Regions from separate parts of the Brevibacillus sp. IT-7CA2 genome, predicted to be linked through region 1. Evidence: riboswitches for the same ligand, from Rfam matches in the RefSeq annotation. Region 1 holds a riboswitch; the other holds the start of a gene.
What was found. Region 1 has a riboswitch for S-adenosylmethionine ahead of ACM6JA_RS23925 (pyridoxal phosphate-dependent aminotransferase). Riboswitches for the same ligand answer to the same signal wherever they lie in the genome.
Positions count from the first base shown of each region.

Region 2: linked by a shared signal. The riboswitch ahead of metH (methionine synthase) and the one ahead of ACM6JA_RS23925 (pyridoxal phosphate-dependent aminotransferase) in region 1 are both predicted to bind S-adenosylmethionine.

Region 1 covers NZ_CATKQT010000051.1:68,606-76,225, forward strand. The annotation lists gene ACM6JA_RS23910 (alpha/beta fold hydrolase) at 1-192, shown strand, start outside; gene ACM6JA_RS23915 (PLP-dependent aminotransferase family protein) at 249-1,457, opposite strand; gene ACM6JA_RS23920 (hypothetical protein) at 1,653-2,123, opposite strand; gene ACM6JA_RS23925 (pyridoxal phosphate-dependent aminotransferase) at 2,275-3,456, opposite strand; SAM riboswitch class I at 3,540-3,654, opposite strand; gene ACM6JA_RS23930 (MFS transporter) at 3,716-4,972, opposite strand; gene moaC (cyclic pyranopterin monophosphate synthase MoaC) at 4,976-5,458, opposite strand; gene ACM6JA_RS23940 (methylated-DNA--[protein]-cysteine S-methyltransferase) at 5,631-6,170, shown strand; gene ACM6JA_RS23945 (2OG-Fe(II) oxygenase) at 6,163-6,876, shown strand; gene ACM6JA_RS23950 (SPL family radical SAM protein) at 6,889-7,620, shown strand, end outside.
Region 2 covers NZ_CATKQT010000022.1:38,435-46,054, forward strand. The annotation lists gene ACM6JA_RS13075 (YcdB/YcdC domain-containing protein) at 1-892, shown strand, start outside; gene ACM6JA_RS13080 (YjcZ family sporulation protein) at 960-1,067, opposite strand; SAM riboswitch class I at 1,281-1,382, shown strand; gene metH (methionine synthase) at 1,504-4,950, shown strand; gene ACM6JA_RS13090 (bifunctional homocysteine S-methyltransferase/methylenetetrahydrofolate reductase) at 4,983-6,848, shown strand; gene ACM6JA_RS13095 (phosphotransferase) at 6,908-7,620, opposite strand, start outside.

The DNA.
Region 1 (7,620 bases):
CTTTTTGTTGTGGGCAAACAAGATCATTCTGTCGGCTATCGCGATATTTGGGATATTATCGAAGGCTATCCCCGCTCTTCATTTGCCGCACTCGATTGTGCCGGACACAACTTGCAGATTGAGCAGCCGCTTCTGTTTACAGAGCTTGTGAATGAATGGCTGGATCGGGCACAAAGAGAGCATTCCCTGTAAGACATAAATCAAAAAAGACAACCAGCTCAATGGTAATGGTTGTCTTTTTGCTTCTATTAAACATTTGTCACCAGAGATTGGCTGTAGGCGTGGAATGCTTTGCCCAGTCGTGAAATCGCAAGCTCCGTGTCTTCTCGGTTCAAGAGTGTATAGTTCAAGCGCATCGTATTCACTTGCGGCTCAGCTGCATAAAACGGCTTCCCTGGTACGAATGCCACGCCTTCCTGTACGGAACGGGCCAGCAGCTTCTCAGCATCGACGTGCTCAGGAAGATTCACCCAGAGGAACATCCCGCCTCTTGGTTTTTCCCACTGTACGCCCTCCCAGTTTTGCGCTACCAAGAGCTCATGCATCCATTCCATGCGCGCCTTGTAGGACTCGCGGATTTTCTCAATGTGGCGCTCCAGATCAAAGCGGGACAAAAGCTCATACAGCGCGTACTGGTCGATTGTGCTCGACTGCAAATCAATTGCTTGCTTCGCCTTCACCATCATTTGAATCACGCGTGTATCTCCAATGGCCCATCCGGTACGCAAGCCTGGCGCGACAATTTTGGAAAAGGTACTGGTGTACACCACACAGGAATCGGTCGGATGCTCATCCAGTGAGAAGATCGAGCGATACGGAGCTTCCCCATCAAATTGGATCTCTCCATATGGATCGTCTTCCAGGATGAGAATGTTTTGCGCCTTACATTGACGAAGCAAGCCAAGACGGCGTTCGAGGCTCCATACCTTTCCTGTCGGATTGGCAAAGGTAGGAATGACATACACCATTTTCGGGCGATACTGGGCTATTTTTTTCGCCAGATCGTCCATATCCATCCCATCAGCATCACCGTCTACGGGAATCGCTTTGATTCCCCGGAATTGGAACAACTGAACCGCTGCCAAATAAGTAGGGTTTTCTACGAGAACGACATCGCCTTCGTCTAAATATACACGGCACAACAAGTCTACTGCTTGCTGAGAGCCCGTAGTGATGATCATATTATCTACACCGACGTTCATATGCTTTTGCTTCATGCGGGATGCAATCCACTCACGAAGCGGCAAGTATCCATCAGTCAATCCGTACTGAAGAGCTTTTGCTCCTTGTTCGAATGCGCGGTTGAACGCTTCGCGCATCTCTGCGATTGGAAAAGAATCCTCTGCTGGCAGTCCACCTGCGAGCGAGAGCACTTGATTGCCTTGGGTCAGCTTCAAGATTTCCCGGACAGCCGAGGAGGATAGTGCTTCAACAGATTTTGAAAATGAGTACTCCATGTTCCGTTCCCCCTTGATTTTGCTTATCCTTGTTTTATCACTCTCCCTCTCGTAAGTCCAATCCTTGGTAGCTATGAGCGGATAGGTTTTGACTATGTCGAGCGGTTGTTCAATCGTTAGTCTTCGCACACTGCATGCAAAAAACCCCTCTTCGTATCAAACGAAAAGGGGTCCATATGTATGGGCTATATCTTCCTAGGCGATGCGGAACACACGTGGTTTCTCTGTGTGTGGAAGAAAAGAGAGGTCTACATGCGTGGACGCTTCTTCCATGCCAATATCGCTTGCCAACAGCAATGCCTCTTCTTGGAAGGTCGGCGTACAGCTTCCTTCATTTAGTTCACAGAGACGCTTCAACCGCTTCAATCTCTCAGCGGATTTCTCCACTCTCATGCATTCGTTCGTTAGCTCACAAACGTTGACGTGACGTGCATCAGCGATCATGCTGATATCATTCACATGGACAATCAGTCTTTTGCCTTCTTCTGTAACAAATCCGATCGAGCAAAAATGCGCACCTGACATTTCCAAACGAGTGAGAACAGCATTGGCGTAAATTTCTCCCGTCCGCAAGCGAATCTGGCCTGCTTCAATGGCTCCGCCGATTTTTCGCTCGTTGGCGATCACCGTATACATATCCGTGTAACCGTTAATCTGATAGCGCATGGTACCCTCCCGCTCTTGCTGAGACTAATTATCATTAACAATGCCATCGTATAATGAAAATCATTATCTGTCAATAATGAGAATGATTTTTATTCTAGAAGAAAATAGCCACACTCCATTTGTATGGTAGTGTGGCCAAATTGCCTCGCTTTTATTTTGTTTTCGTAAACAACCCCAACCGCTCAATCCGTTGGACCGCTTCTGCGAGACGATCTTCATTGGATAACAAAGCCGCTCGCACATAACCCTCACCTGTCGGGCCAAAGCCATTTCCCGGCGCTACGACGACATGGGCTTTTTCCAAAAGCAGGTCAGAGAACTCCACGGAAGTGAAGCCACTTGGAACAGGAAGCCAAGCAAAAAACGAACCTTGAGATGGTGGTGCCTGCCAGCCAATCCGATGCAGATTGGAGTACAAGGCATTGCGGCGGCTTTCGTAAACAGCGACGAGATCGCGAACGCACTGCTGCGACTCCGTCATCGCTTTGGCTGCCGCCATCTGTACCGCTCCGAACAGACTGACGAAGTAATGGTCCTGAATGAGATTGATCAGACGAACCAGCTCGCGATTTCCTACCATGGCACCAACACGCCAGCCTGCCATGTTGTATGTTTTGGACAAGGTATAAAATTCTACGCCCACTTCTTTTGCTCCCGGAACCTGCATGAAGCTGACCGGCTTTTTCCCGTCATAGCTGATCGCCCCGTAGGCGAAGTCATGGCAGACGACGATTTCATGTTTTCGGGCAAAACGAATCGTTTCCTTATAAAACTCGAGTGGTGCGTTGACTGCTGTCGGATTGTTCGGATAGTTGAGAAACATCAGTTTCGCTCGATCCAAATCAGCTTGGGAGAGCTGGCTGTAGTCTGGCAAGAAATCATTTTCCGCCTTCAACGGCATCATGACCATCCGTCCGCCTACGACTGCAACCCCCGACCAATAATCCGGATAGCCTGGGTCTGGAACCAGTGCAACATCGCCTGCGTTCATGAGTACTTGGCAAATCTCTACGAGTCCGGTTTTGCTGCCGAACAATATCGCTACTTCTTCCTCCGGATCGAGGTCTACATCAAATTCTTGCTTATACCAATGAGCCACTGCCTGCTTCAGTTCCACGCGTCCCTGAAAAGGCGGATATTTGTGATGGAGTGGTTGTGCTGCTTGCGCCTGTAATTCTTCAATAATGTGCGGCGGTGTCGGCAGATCGGGATTGCCCTGCCCCAGGTTAATGACGTCATGGCCTTGCGCAATGACCTTGTTTACTTTTGCCACCAGGGTCGCAAAAAACTGGGTAGGGAGTCGATCAATCATGTCGGAGGGTTGAATACGCATCTTTCTTCCATTCCTTTCTTGGGCCCAATACAATAAAACCCCCTTTTTCCATACAGAAAAAGGGGGAGATCAGCTTGGTCACGTCCTTATCTGTCAGGAAAAAATCCTGCTGGAATTGGCACAGCATCTGTCCATCACATGGAACAGATCCGCTGCCGGGCTTCATAGGGCCAGTCCCTCCACCTCTCTGAATAAGTCAAACACACGGAATATACTGTTTTTTCGTCTATATCATACTAACTTGAGCACGCAAATCGTGTCAAGATGCTTGATTCTGTACCGGCACTTGATGCCTTCTTTCCTGAAAAGAGGTGTGGAAGGCAAAGAATGCGACAGACAACAGACACAAGCCTGCCATCACGAACAATAGTCCCTGCGCATGAATCGATTGGAAAATGATGGCGCCGAGCAGTGGTCCGAGCATCCGCCCTGCTGATCCAGTTCCTGCAATCAGACCTTGAATGAAGCCTTCTCGTCCCTCTGGCGTAAACTGTGCAGCTACTGCCGGTACCGCTGGCCACACGAGCATTTCTCCTAGCGTCATGACGAACATGCCTGCCACAAAGCCTGCATAAACCGTTGATTGCGACAGAATCAGCATCGACAAGGCAAAAATATAAGCGCCCAAGAGCATTTGTGCTTTTAGCGTACGGGCAAAGCGTCGAATGACCCACGCAATCAATGGTTGACCAAACAGGATCAAACCTCCGTTCAGCGTCCACAACAGACTGTATTGACGGAGTGAAATGCCCAGGGATTGCATGTAGGTCGACAGCACCGTCGTCCATTGTACATAGACAATCCAGCTAATTAATAGCCCCCCGCATAATAGCAGCAATGCTCCCCAAACAACCTTTGGCTCTTGACGTGGTAGTTGCAGCGCATCACCAGTTGCTTGCTCAGACATACTTTGTCCAGTCGTCGAGTTTTCACGTTGTTGTTCTAGCATTTTTAACTGACGCGGCAAAATGAGCATGAACATGGCGAGCACAATCACTTGCGAAATCGCATTACCGAAAAACGTCCAGGCAAACGAAACACTTGCCAGGAAGCCGCCCAGCGCAGAACCGGCAGCTACCCCCACATTGAGAGAGACATATATCAGATTGATTCCTTTCCGTCCTCCGTCCGGCCATAACACTACTGCCAGTGCATTCATCACAGGAGAAAGTGTTCCGTAAAACAGTCCATTCAGCAGAAGCAAGACAACATAAATCGTAAAATCTTGCGTAACACCTAAGCCGATCGATATCAGAATAACACCGATGGATCCGACAATGATGGTGCGCATTTTTCCCCAGCGGTCAAACATCATCCCGCCGACAATACTCCCGATCAAGAATGCGCCTTGATTTAAAAGCAACAAGAAGCCGGCTACAGTCAGCGGCTTTCCGAGATGGTTGTGAATATAGATCGTGACTAGCGGCCAAATACACGCCATTCCTGTAGAAAAAATGACGGCAGCAATCGCCAATAAACGAATGCTGCTCGGATAGGATTCCCACTTTTGCCTCATGGCTTACTTCTCTCCCCGATGGAAATCGCCGCTTTTTCCGCCTGTTTTGGATTGCAGACTAGTTGGACCGATTATCATTTCTTTATCCATGGCTTTGCACATGTCATACACCGTCAAAGCCGCTACGCTGACAGCGGTCAACGCCTCCATCTCGACGCCTGTTTTCCCTGTCGTCTTCACGGTTCCTGTAATCGCAAGCGTCGTTTCATCTACAAAAGCAAATTGTATGTCGATGCCAGTCAATGGCAGCGGATGACACATCGGGATGATTTCCCACGTCTTTTTGGCAGCCATGACACCTGCTACCTGTGCAACTGCGAGTACATCGCCCTTTTCGATTCGACCTTCGCGGATTCGGGCGAGTGTTTCGGGTTTCATGCTGATTTGGCTCTCGGCTACAGCCACCCGTTTTGTGACGTCCTTCTCAGACACGTCCACCATCCGAGCTCGATTTTGTTCATTAAAATGTGTTAATTGATCAGTCATACTAGTATCGTTCCTCCTCTATCTCCTCCTACCTTACTCCCGCCGCTGGATAAAAGCAATGGGAATGTAGATGACATTGTTTCGTTATCTTGCTCATCCACTCCTAAAAACGTACGAAGAACAGGTGCTGGAGGTATACTGTGCGTACACAGCTCAAAGGAGGCGTATAGAAATGGAAACGAGTAAGAATCAGACGGTACGTTGGTCAATGCTGAAGCATGGTGATTGGACCATTTACTTGGCTGCAACGGCTGCCGGGCTTTGTTATGTTGGCTCGGTCAACCAGCCTTTTGCTGAATTGGAAGCGTGGGTTGAAAAGCATCGCCCACAAAGTGCACTGGTGCAAGACGATCCATGGCTAAAGCCTTTTGCAGCAGAACTGATGGAGTATTTGCAGGGAACGCGCGAACATTTTTCCATGGATTGCGACCTGTCTGGAACGCCTTTTCAGCTCGCCGTCTGGGAAGCACTGCGCCAAATCCCATACGGTCAAACGGCATCGTACACCGACATTGCGAACATCATTAAAAAGCCTGCTGCTGTTCGTGCCGTCGGTGCCGCAATCGGTGCCAATCCGGTTCTCATTACAGTCCCCTGCCACCGCGTTGTCGGTAAAAACGGTTCACTGACTGGCTATCGTGGAGGACTGCCCATGAAGACAACTCTGCTTGATCTGGAGAAAAAGACAAATCGGGGTGTGAAGCATGGCTAGTTCACTGACAGAAAGGATCGCTGCGCTTGACTGGCATTCCCTGCAACAGGAGCTGGACGAACAAGGGTATGCTGCTTTTCCTTCCTTAATAAGCGCGGATGCCTGCGACGAATTAATCGCTACGTATGGACAAAATGACCTTTTTCGCAATACGATCCAGATGGCACGGTACCGTTTCGGCGAAGGTGAGTATCGTTATTATCAGGCTCCCCTTCCCTCGCTTTTGCAGGAGCTGCGCGAAGGCTTTTATCCGATGCTTGCGCAGACTGCGAATCGGTGGCTGGAAATGCTTGGACGCGAAGCTATCTATCCTGCTACCCTCCCTGAATTTTTGGCGCAATGTCACGATCAGGGTCAGCTGCGCTCTACTCCATTAATTTTGAAATACGAAATGGGCGGCTACAATTGTTTACATCAGGATATGTACGGCGAGGTGTTCTTCCCGTTTCAAGTTGTTTTTGCCTTGAATCAAAAGGAGAAGGACTACAGGGGCGGAGAATTTCTGCTGATGGAGCAACGGCCGCGCGCGCAGAGCCGAGGACATGTGATAACCTTGGACCAGGGCGCTGGCCTGATTTTCCCGACATCCTATCGTCCTGTGCAGGGAACGCGAGGCTACTATAAAAACACGCTGCGCCACGGTGTCAGCACGATTACCTCAGGCACCCGCTATAGCCTCGGGATTATTTTTCATGATGCAAAGTGAGGAACGCCCAATATGAAATGCATCCTTTCCTATAAAATGCCGAAAACCCTCCTCAATAAAGGAAGCGGATTTCTTGCGGATTACACCCACTCGCTCAATCCGTATACAGGCTGTTCTTTCGCCTGCTCCTATTGCTATGTTCGGCAAATGCCTGTCTCTTTGTTTCGCAACGAGCAATGGGGCACATGGATTGACATAAAGCAGCAAGCTGCCGATTTATTGCGCAAGGAGCTAATGCGGGCAAAGAAAAAAGGAAAGGTGACCATCTTCATGTCTTCGAGTACAGACCCGTACCAGCCCATCGAACAAACGGAAAAGGTAACGAGGTCTTTACTCGAAGTCATGGTAGAGAATCAACCCGATTTTTTGTTGGTGCAGACGAGAAGCCCCTTGGTTTGGAGGGATGCCGATTTGTTGCTCCTGCTGGGTGATCGCGTCCGCGTCAGCATGACCGTTGAGACAGATTTGGAGGAGATTCGCAGGCACTTTAGCCCGCAAGCTCCCCCCATTCAAGCGCGGCTCAAAACACTCCAGCGCTTGGCGGAAGCAGGCATCCCGACACAAGCAACCATTGCCCCTGTTTTGCCTAGCAGTGAGTTATTCCCGGAGATTTTGCGCCCCTTGGTCACACGTGTCTGTGTCGACGATTTTTATATGGGAGATGGTAGCGGTGGTAAACGAACGAAAAGAAACGGCATTCCCGCTCTCTATGAACAGCTTGGACTGGAACAATGGTATGATCCT
Region 2 (7,620 bases), on a different contig from region 1:
AAAAGGCAAGCCTGTCCTGGAATACACGTCAGCTGTGTCCTTCATGCAAATGGGACGAGAGGACGGGACGGAGTGGCATATTGACGCGACCAGCGGCAAGATTGCCTACGGAACGGGTAACAACGGACTTGCTTACGATCAGTTGAATACGAAGAAAGCACATGCGATTCAATCTCCGAAAGAATACGTCAAGGTTCGCAGCAAGGAGGAGGCAAAAGCACTGTTGCAAGCTGAATTTGGCATACAGGTAGATGACTCGACCTACAGAGAGAATCAGATTGACCGCAATGGCCGCAAGGAATATGTATGGAATGATAAAAATGACAAGTATATCGGCGTAGAAGTCATTGCAGAAACAGGCAGTGTCGTCGGGCTGGGAACACCGCGTTCTAATACGGCAGTGACAGTAAAACGTGAGCAAGCGGAAGAGGCTTCACTCGCTTTCCTGCATAAGTACGTAGATCCCGGCGTAACAGAAGTCCAATTGGCGCAAGTCATACAGCCAGGTGGAGCCAATCCGGTGTCATCCGGCGAATGGGAATTCCGATATTTTATGAGCAAAGACGGTATTCCTGTATTGGACGATGATAATCCGGATCCGGCTTATTCAGTTACGGTTGACCCGTCAACCGGGAAAGTGACGAAGTTTCATAACTTCCGAGAGACGCACGAATTGGTTGAACTGCCAGCATCTTACAAAATCGTCTCCAAAGACGAGGCTGTCCAAGAATTTTTACGCGTCATGCCTTTGAAGCTGGTTTATTTGATGAAAGATGTAGATAGGAAGCCATTACCTCAACCTAAGCTGGCGTATGTGCCATGGAGCGGCGAAGAGCTGGCAAATAAAACGGTTACCATCGATGCCGTGACAGGCAAGATCATCGCCGACTAACAAGAAAAAAAGGCTATCCCGCAGCCATTCCTGATGGCTTTTGGGATAGCCTTTTTTAAACACTTATCTAACAGTCGTCACACGAGCACCCGATAATAACCAACAGGATAAACAGCACGAGCACGATTGCGAAGCAGTCACCGAAGAATCCGTTCCCGCAGAAAGATGTACTCATCTTTGTTTCCCCTCCTTTCCGTTATACTCCAGTCTATACACGAATGCCGATATTGGACTGGGCGGATGCCCAGCTTAGGCAAAAATGGGCGCGTAAGAGGGGAGGCTTAGTAAAAAATAGACAATTCACAATTGACGAGGAGACAAAGGGGGTGTTAAGATACTTGCAAACATTCAAGACATTTCGCAAAACAACTAAATGACAAGTGTACGACTCTTATCCAGAGAGGCAGAGGGACTGGCCTGATGAAGCCTCGGCAACCGGTAAAAATCCGGTGCCAATTCCAGCAAAGCTACGTGCTTTGAAAGATAAGAGGATGTCTCAGGCGTTTTCGTATCTGCTGACAAATCCTCTTCTTTCAAAGAAGAGGATTTTTTTATTTTATTTACCCAATTACAGAGAATAAGCCGATGCAAGGGAGAAAAGGGGCACGTCAATGAAACCAACTTTTCGCGAACAGCTTTCCCGGAAAATTCTGATTCTGGACGGTGCAATGGGCACCATGCTTCAACAGGCGAACCTGACTGCTGATGATTTCGGCGGTGAAGCCTATGATGGCTGTAATGAACTCCTGAACCTGACCAGACCAGATGTGATTCGTTCCATTCATGAGAAATATTTAGAGGCGGGCGCAGACATCGTCGAGACAAATACGTTTGGTGCTGCTTCCATCGTTTTGGCCGAGTACGATGTGCCAGAGAAAGACCTTGAGATCAATATAGCGGCAGCACGCTTGGCCAGAGAAGCGGTGGATGCCTATTCCACGGAGGAGTGGCCGCGTTTTGTAGCTGGTGCAATGGGACCTACGACCAAAACCCTTTCGTTGACAGGTGGTGTCACTTTCGAAGAACTGGTCGAGGCGTATTATCGTCAGGCAAAAGGTCTGATTCTCGGTGGCTCCGATGTTCTTCTTTTGGAAACTTCGCAAGATACGTTGAACGTCAAGGCTGGCGGAATCGGGATTCGCAAAGCTTTTGAAGAGCTTGGACAGGAGATCCCGGTGATGCTGTCAGGTACGATTGAGCCGATGGGCACGACGCTTGCGGGCCAAAACATCGAGGCGTTTTACATCTCCTTGGAGCATATAAAGCCAGTTTCTATTGGTCTGAACTGTGCGACTGGTCCGGAGTTCATGCGTGATCATCTGCGGACATTGTCAGGAATTGCCCAATGTGCGGTCAGCTGTTATCCGAACGCAGGCTTGCCAGACGAGAACGGCCATTACCATGAAACGCCACAGGGACTTGCCTCGAAAATGCTGGCGTTCGCTGAACAGGGCTGGATAAACGTCGCTGGCGGTTGCTGCGGAACAACGCCTGACCATATTCAAGCGATGGCAGAAGCATTGAAAGACTGCAAGCCGCGCAGTGCAGCTGTAGAACCGCTGAGCGCGGTCTCCGGGATCGAGGTCGTGTACGTCGAAGATGACAATCGTCCCCTGCTAGTAGGGGAGAGGACCAATGTCATCGGTTCCAAAAAATTCCGCGAAATGATTGCAGCTGGTCACTATGAAGAAGCATCCGATATTGCCCGGGCCCAAGTAAAACGCGGCGCACATGTCATCGATATATGCTTGGCTGATCCCGACCGTGATGAATACGAAGATATGGAAAAATTCTTACAGTTCATCGTGAAAAAAGTAAAAGCGCCCCTCATGATCGACTCGACAGATGCCAAGGTTATGGAGCTGGGACTTCGCTATTCGCAAGGGAAGGCCATTCTCAACTCGATCAACCTGGAAGACGGGTTGGAGCGATTTGAGGAAGTCGTTCCGCTTATTCACAAGTTCGGTGCCTCTGTTGTCGTTGGAACGATAGAGGAAGCGGGTATGGCTATCACTCGCGAAAAGAAGCTGGAGGTCGCGCAACGCTCGTACGACATTCTTGTCAACCAGTATGGAATAAAGCCACAGGATATTATTTTCGATCCACTCGTCTTTCCAGTAGGGACAGGGGATGAACAATATATCGGCTCTGCAAAGGAAACCGTAGAAGGAATTCGTTTGATCAAACAAGCAATGCCTGCTTGCAAGACGATTCTGGGTGTCAGTAACGTTTCCTTCGGCTTGCCGCCTGCGGGTCGGGAAGTGCTGAATGCGGTCTTCTTGTATCACACCACTCTTGCAGGGCTTGATTACGCCATCGTCAACACGGAAAAGCTGGAGCGCTACGCTTCGATTCCAGAAGGCGAGAGAAAGCTGGCAGAAGCCCTTCTATTCGAGACAAATGATGAGACATTGGCGGCCTTCACCGAATTTTATCGCCAAAAGAAAAAGGAAGTCCGTGTGGAAGTCTCCTCGTTAACGCTCGAAGAACGCTTGGCCCGTTATGTAGTCGAAGGCTCCAAGGATGGTCTGGTGGAAGACCTGAAGCTGGCTTTGGATAAATACGCACCGCTCGAGATCATCAACGGTCCGTTGATGACGGGGATGGAAGAGGTCGGTCGCCTGTTCAACGGCAACCAGCTGATCGTGGCAGAAGTATTGCAGAGCGCGGAAGTCATGAAGGCATCCGTATCGTTTTTAGAGCCATTCATGGAAAAAAGCGATGCTGCTGCCAAGGGGAAAATCTTGCTGGCGACCGTCAAAGGCGATGTGCATGACATCGGAAAAAACCTCGTGGAAATTATTTTGTCAAACAACGGCTACAATGTCGTAAACCTAGGGATCAAGGTACCGCCAGAGCAACTGATTGCTGCATGCAGAGAAGAAAAGCCGGATGCCATCGGTCTGTCTGGACTCTTGGTAAAATCCGCGCAGCAAATGGTCATTACTGCACAAGACCTGCGTGATGCAGGCATTGATATCCCGATGATGGTTGGCGGTGCGGCGTTGACGCGCAAGTTCACATCGAACCGGATCGCACCAGAATACCGTGGAATTGTTTTATACGCAAAAGATGCCATGGATGGTCTGGACCTCGTGAATCGTCTACAAAATCCGGAAGAACGTGATCGCTTGGTAGAAGAACAGCAGCATCTGCTGGAAGCAGTTGCAACGGCTCAGCCTGTTGTTGAGGAGAAAAAAGCACCATTGCCAACTCGCTCAGCCATCAGCAGAACCGTTCCGATCCATCTTCCGCCCGATTGTGAACGACATGTTTTGCGACAATATCCGCTTAGCCATTTGCAGCCGTATTTGAACCTGCGAATGCTCCTCGGAAAACACCTCGGTGTTCGCGGAAATGTAGATAGATTGATAGAGGCAGGCGACGACAAGGTACTGGAACTGTACGGCATTGTGGAAGAGCTATTAAATGAAGCGAAGCAAAAAGGAACCATTACGACACACGGTGTGTATCAGTTCTTCCCGGCTCAGTCAGATGGCAACGATATTTTGGTCTATGACCCAAAAGACCACAGCAAGCTGCTAGAGCGCTTTTCGTTCCCGCGTCAGCTGGAAGAACCTCATCTTTGCCTGTCCGACTTCCTGCGACCAGTGGAGAGCAAGGAAATGGATTATGTCGGATTCCTGACGGTAACGGCTGGGGGAGGGATTCGCGAAAAATCTACAGAGCTAAAAGAGCGTGGCGACTACTTGCGCTCCCATGTCCTCCAAGCCATGGCATTGGAGCTAGCAGAGGCATTTGCTGAGCGAATTCACCACGTCATGCGCGACGTGTGGGGTATACCGGATCCGGTTGAGATGACGATGCTCGAGCGCTTCGGTGCTAGATATCAGGGCATACGTGTATCCTTCGGTTACCCTGCTTGCCCGAACCTGGAAGATCAAGCGCAGTTGTTCCGTCTGTTGCGCCCAGAGGATATCGGCGTTCAGCTGACAGAGGGCTTCATGATGGAGCCAGAAGCTTCGGTATCGGCGATGGTATTTGCTCACCCTGAAGCACGTTATTTCAACGCAGGTCCATCTATTTTTGAAGTTTAGAGATAAATGAAAATGGGAGAGAAGGGATTGAGTTGACGACGAGAAGGAAAGATTTACGAGCCTATTTGAAAGACCACCTCCTAGTCGGAGATGGAGCGATGGCGACCCAGCTGCACGGGCTGGGCGTCCCGGTTGGCGTCAGCTTTGAGGAGCTGTGTTTATCCAACCCTCGTTTGGTGCATGAAGTTCATACGTCCTACTATCAGGCCGGTGCACGTTTCCTGGAGACAAATACGTATTCTGCCAACCGAGATGCATTGAGCCGTTACGGTCTGGAGCATAAGGTAGCGCGGATTAACCGGCTTGCAGTCGCCATTGCACGGGAAGCTGCTCAGGATGATGCTTATGTAGCAGGAAGCATCGGATCGATTTTGGCTGGACGGGTGAAGAAAAAGGTTTTGGATGAATACCGTGACCAGTATGAGGAACAAGCGATTGCACTGTTGCATGCGGGCGTAGACGGACTGATTCTGGAGACGTTCGTGGACTTGGAGGAGCTGCTTCTGGCGATCGAGGTAATCCGTCCGCTCACAGATGTACCTGTAATCGCGCAGTTAGCCACTTTGGAAGTAGGGCGCACACGTGATGGCTACGCCTTGACAGATGCTTTTTCTGAGCTGAAAGCCGCAGGTGCTGACGTGATCGGACTAAACTGTCGCCTTGGTCCCGCTGAATTACTTCGTTCGTTTGAAAATACAGTAATTCCAGAAGATGCACTCTTATCCGTATTCCCAAATGCGGGTCGTTTGGGGATGACTGACGGAGAATACGCTTTTAAATCATCACCTGAATATTTTGGACAGAGTGCGCTTCGCTTGCGTGAGCAGGGGGTACGGTTGATTGGCGGATGCTGCGGAACTACACCTGCACATGTGAAGGCGATTGCAGATGCACTTGAGTCACTTGAGCCGCAAGCGCGTGTGAATCCAACCATTGTAGCTGGAGATCGTCCTTCGATTTCTGTGCAGAACACGAGGGAGAGGGAGAAACCAAGCATTGTCGAGCGCGTAAAAACAGCTACGACGATCATTGTTGAGTTTGATCCTCCGCGTGATCTGGATGCAGATCAGTTTCTCCACGGATGCTGCGAGCTGCACAAAGCAGGAGCAGACGCCATTACGTTGGCGGATAACTCGTTGGCGACAGTGCGCATGAGCAACATGGCTCTCGGGGCACTCATGAAGAGCAGACATGGAATCGATCCGCTCTTGCACATTGCTTGCCGGGACCGCAACCTCATTGGACAGCAATCGCACTTAATGGGGCTGCACGCTTTAGGGATCGACCAAATATTGGTCATTACTGGCGATCCATCGCGCTTTGGCGACTTGCCAGGTGCCAGCTCGGTATTTGATGTGACCTCGTTTGATCTGATTCGCATGGTGAAGCAGTTGAACGAAGGTGTTTCGTTCTCAGGACGTCCGTTAAAGCAAAAAGCCCAGTTTATTGTGGGCGCAGCCTTTAATCCGAATGTCCGAAATATGGATGCTGCAGTTGCCCGCTTGGAAAAGAAAGTCGAGGCAGGTGCGGACTACATTATGACACAGCCTGTGTACGATGCAGAGTCCATTCGGAATGTATACGAGGCGACGAAGCATATCGGCATTCCTGTCTTTATCGGGATCATGCCGCTGACCAGCTCGCGCAATGCGGAATTCCTGCATAATGAAGTGCCGGGAATCAAGCTGTCGACAGAAGCTCTGGAACGGATGAAAAAGGTACAGGGAGAAGCCGCCCGACAGGAAGGAATCGCAATCGCGAAGGAATTGGTCGACACGGCCGTTCGTTACTTCAATGGCATCTATCTGATTACACCTTTCAATTATTACGAGATGGCGGCAGAGCTCATTCAATATACGCGTCAGCAAAGCTCATTGGTGAGACTGGCTCAGACTTAACGGTATACGCTAGTTAAATAGGGAAGGCCTATGTGTATAGACAGGCTATAGCCTTGTGTCTAATATACATGGGCCTTCATTTCGTCCAACATAAAGGCGGTCTTGAGAGCTTCCCGATTGCAAAACTGTTGAATCTCAGCAAGGCTCATTTGGGCGTACAGCTTTTTGCGTAAAAAACGTTCAATGATATGCGGGAAAGTGAGATCGACAAAGAGCAAATGCAGTTGTTCAATCGATAGGGGATTTTCTTGGAGATAGCCACGCAATATATGAGAGAACAATTCCTCGTTCCACTGTTCATTTTTTCGCATAGCAAGGGATAAAACACGGGCAATGTCTTTGGACGGAAAATCGTAACGAACATCCTCCCAGTCAATGATCGCAATTTTTTGATTACTGACGAGCAAATTCCCATTGTTAAAATCTCCGTGACAGAGAAAGTGAGTGGTCAGGGGTTCTTTTTTCCATTTCGAGAAGTATGGAGCGGATATCAGATGTTCCTTGGCTGTGATCCCGGCCTGTTTAAAAAAAGGAAGGTATTCCGCGATTGCAGCGTATTTTGGATCAGTCTTCCCGGCGTGTCGAAGCTCCCACTTCTCGAGGGCAGCTAAATCAGTCTTGTACTCCACGGACCATTTTTCTGCGCCATTGTAAAGGTTGCCATGCTTGGAGGAAAAACCGAGTGACCTCACATGAAATTTGCCTAATACCGTGCCGATCCGTTCCATTCGAAAAGGGGAATTATACGCAATATTTGGCCAGGATAGCCTTT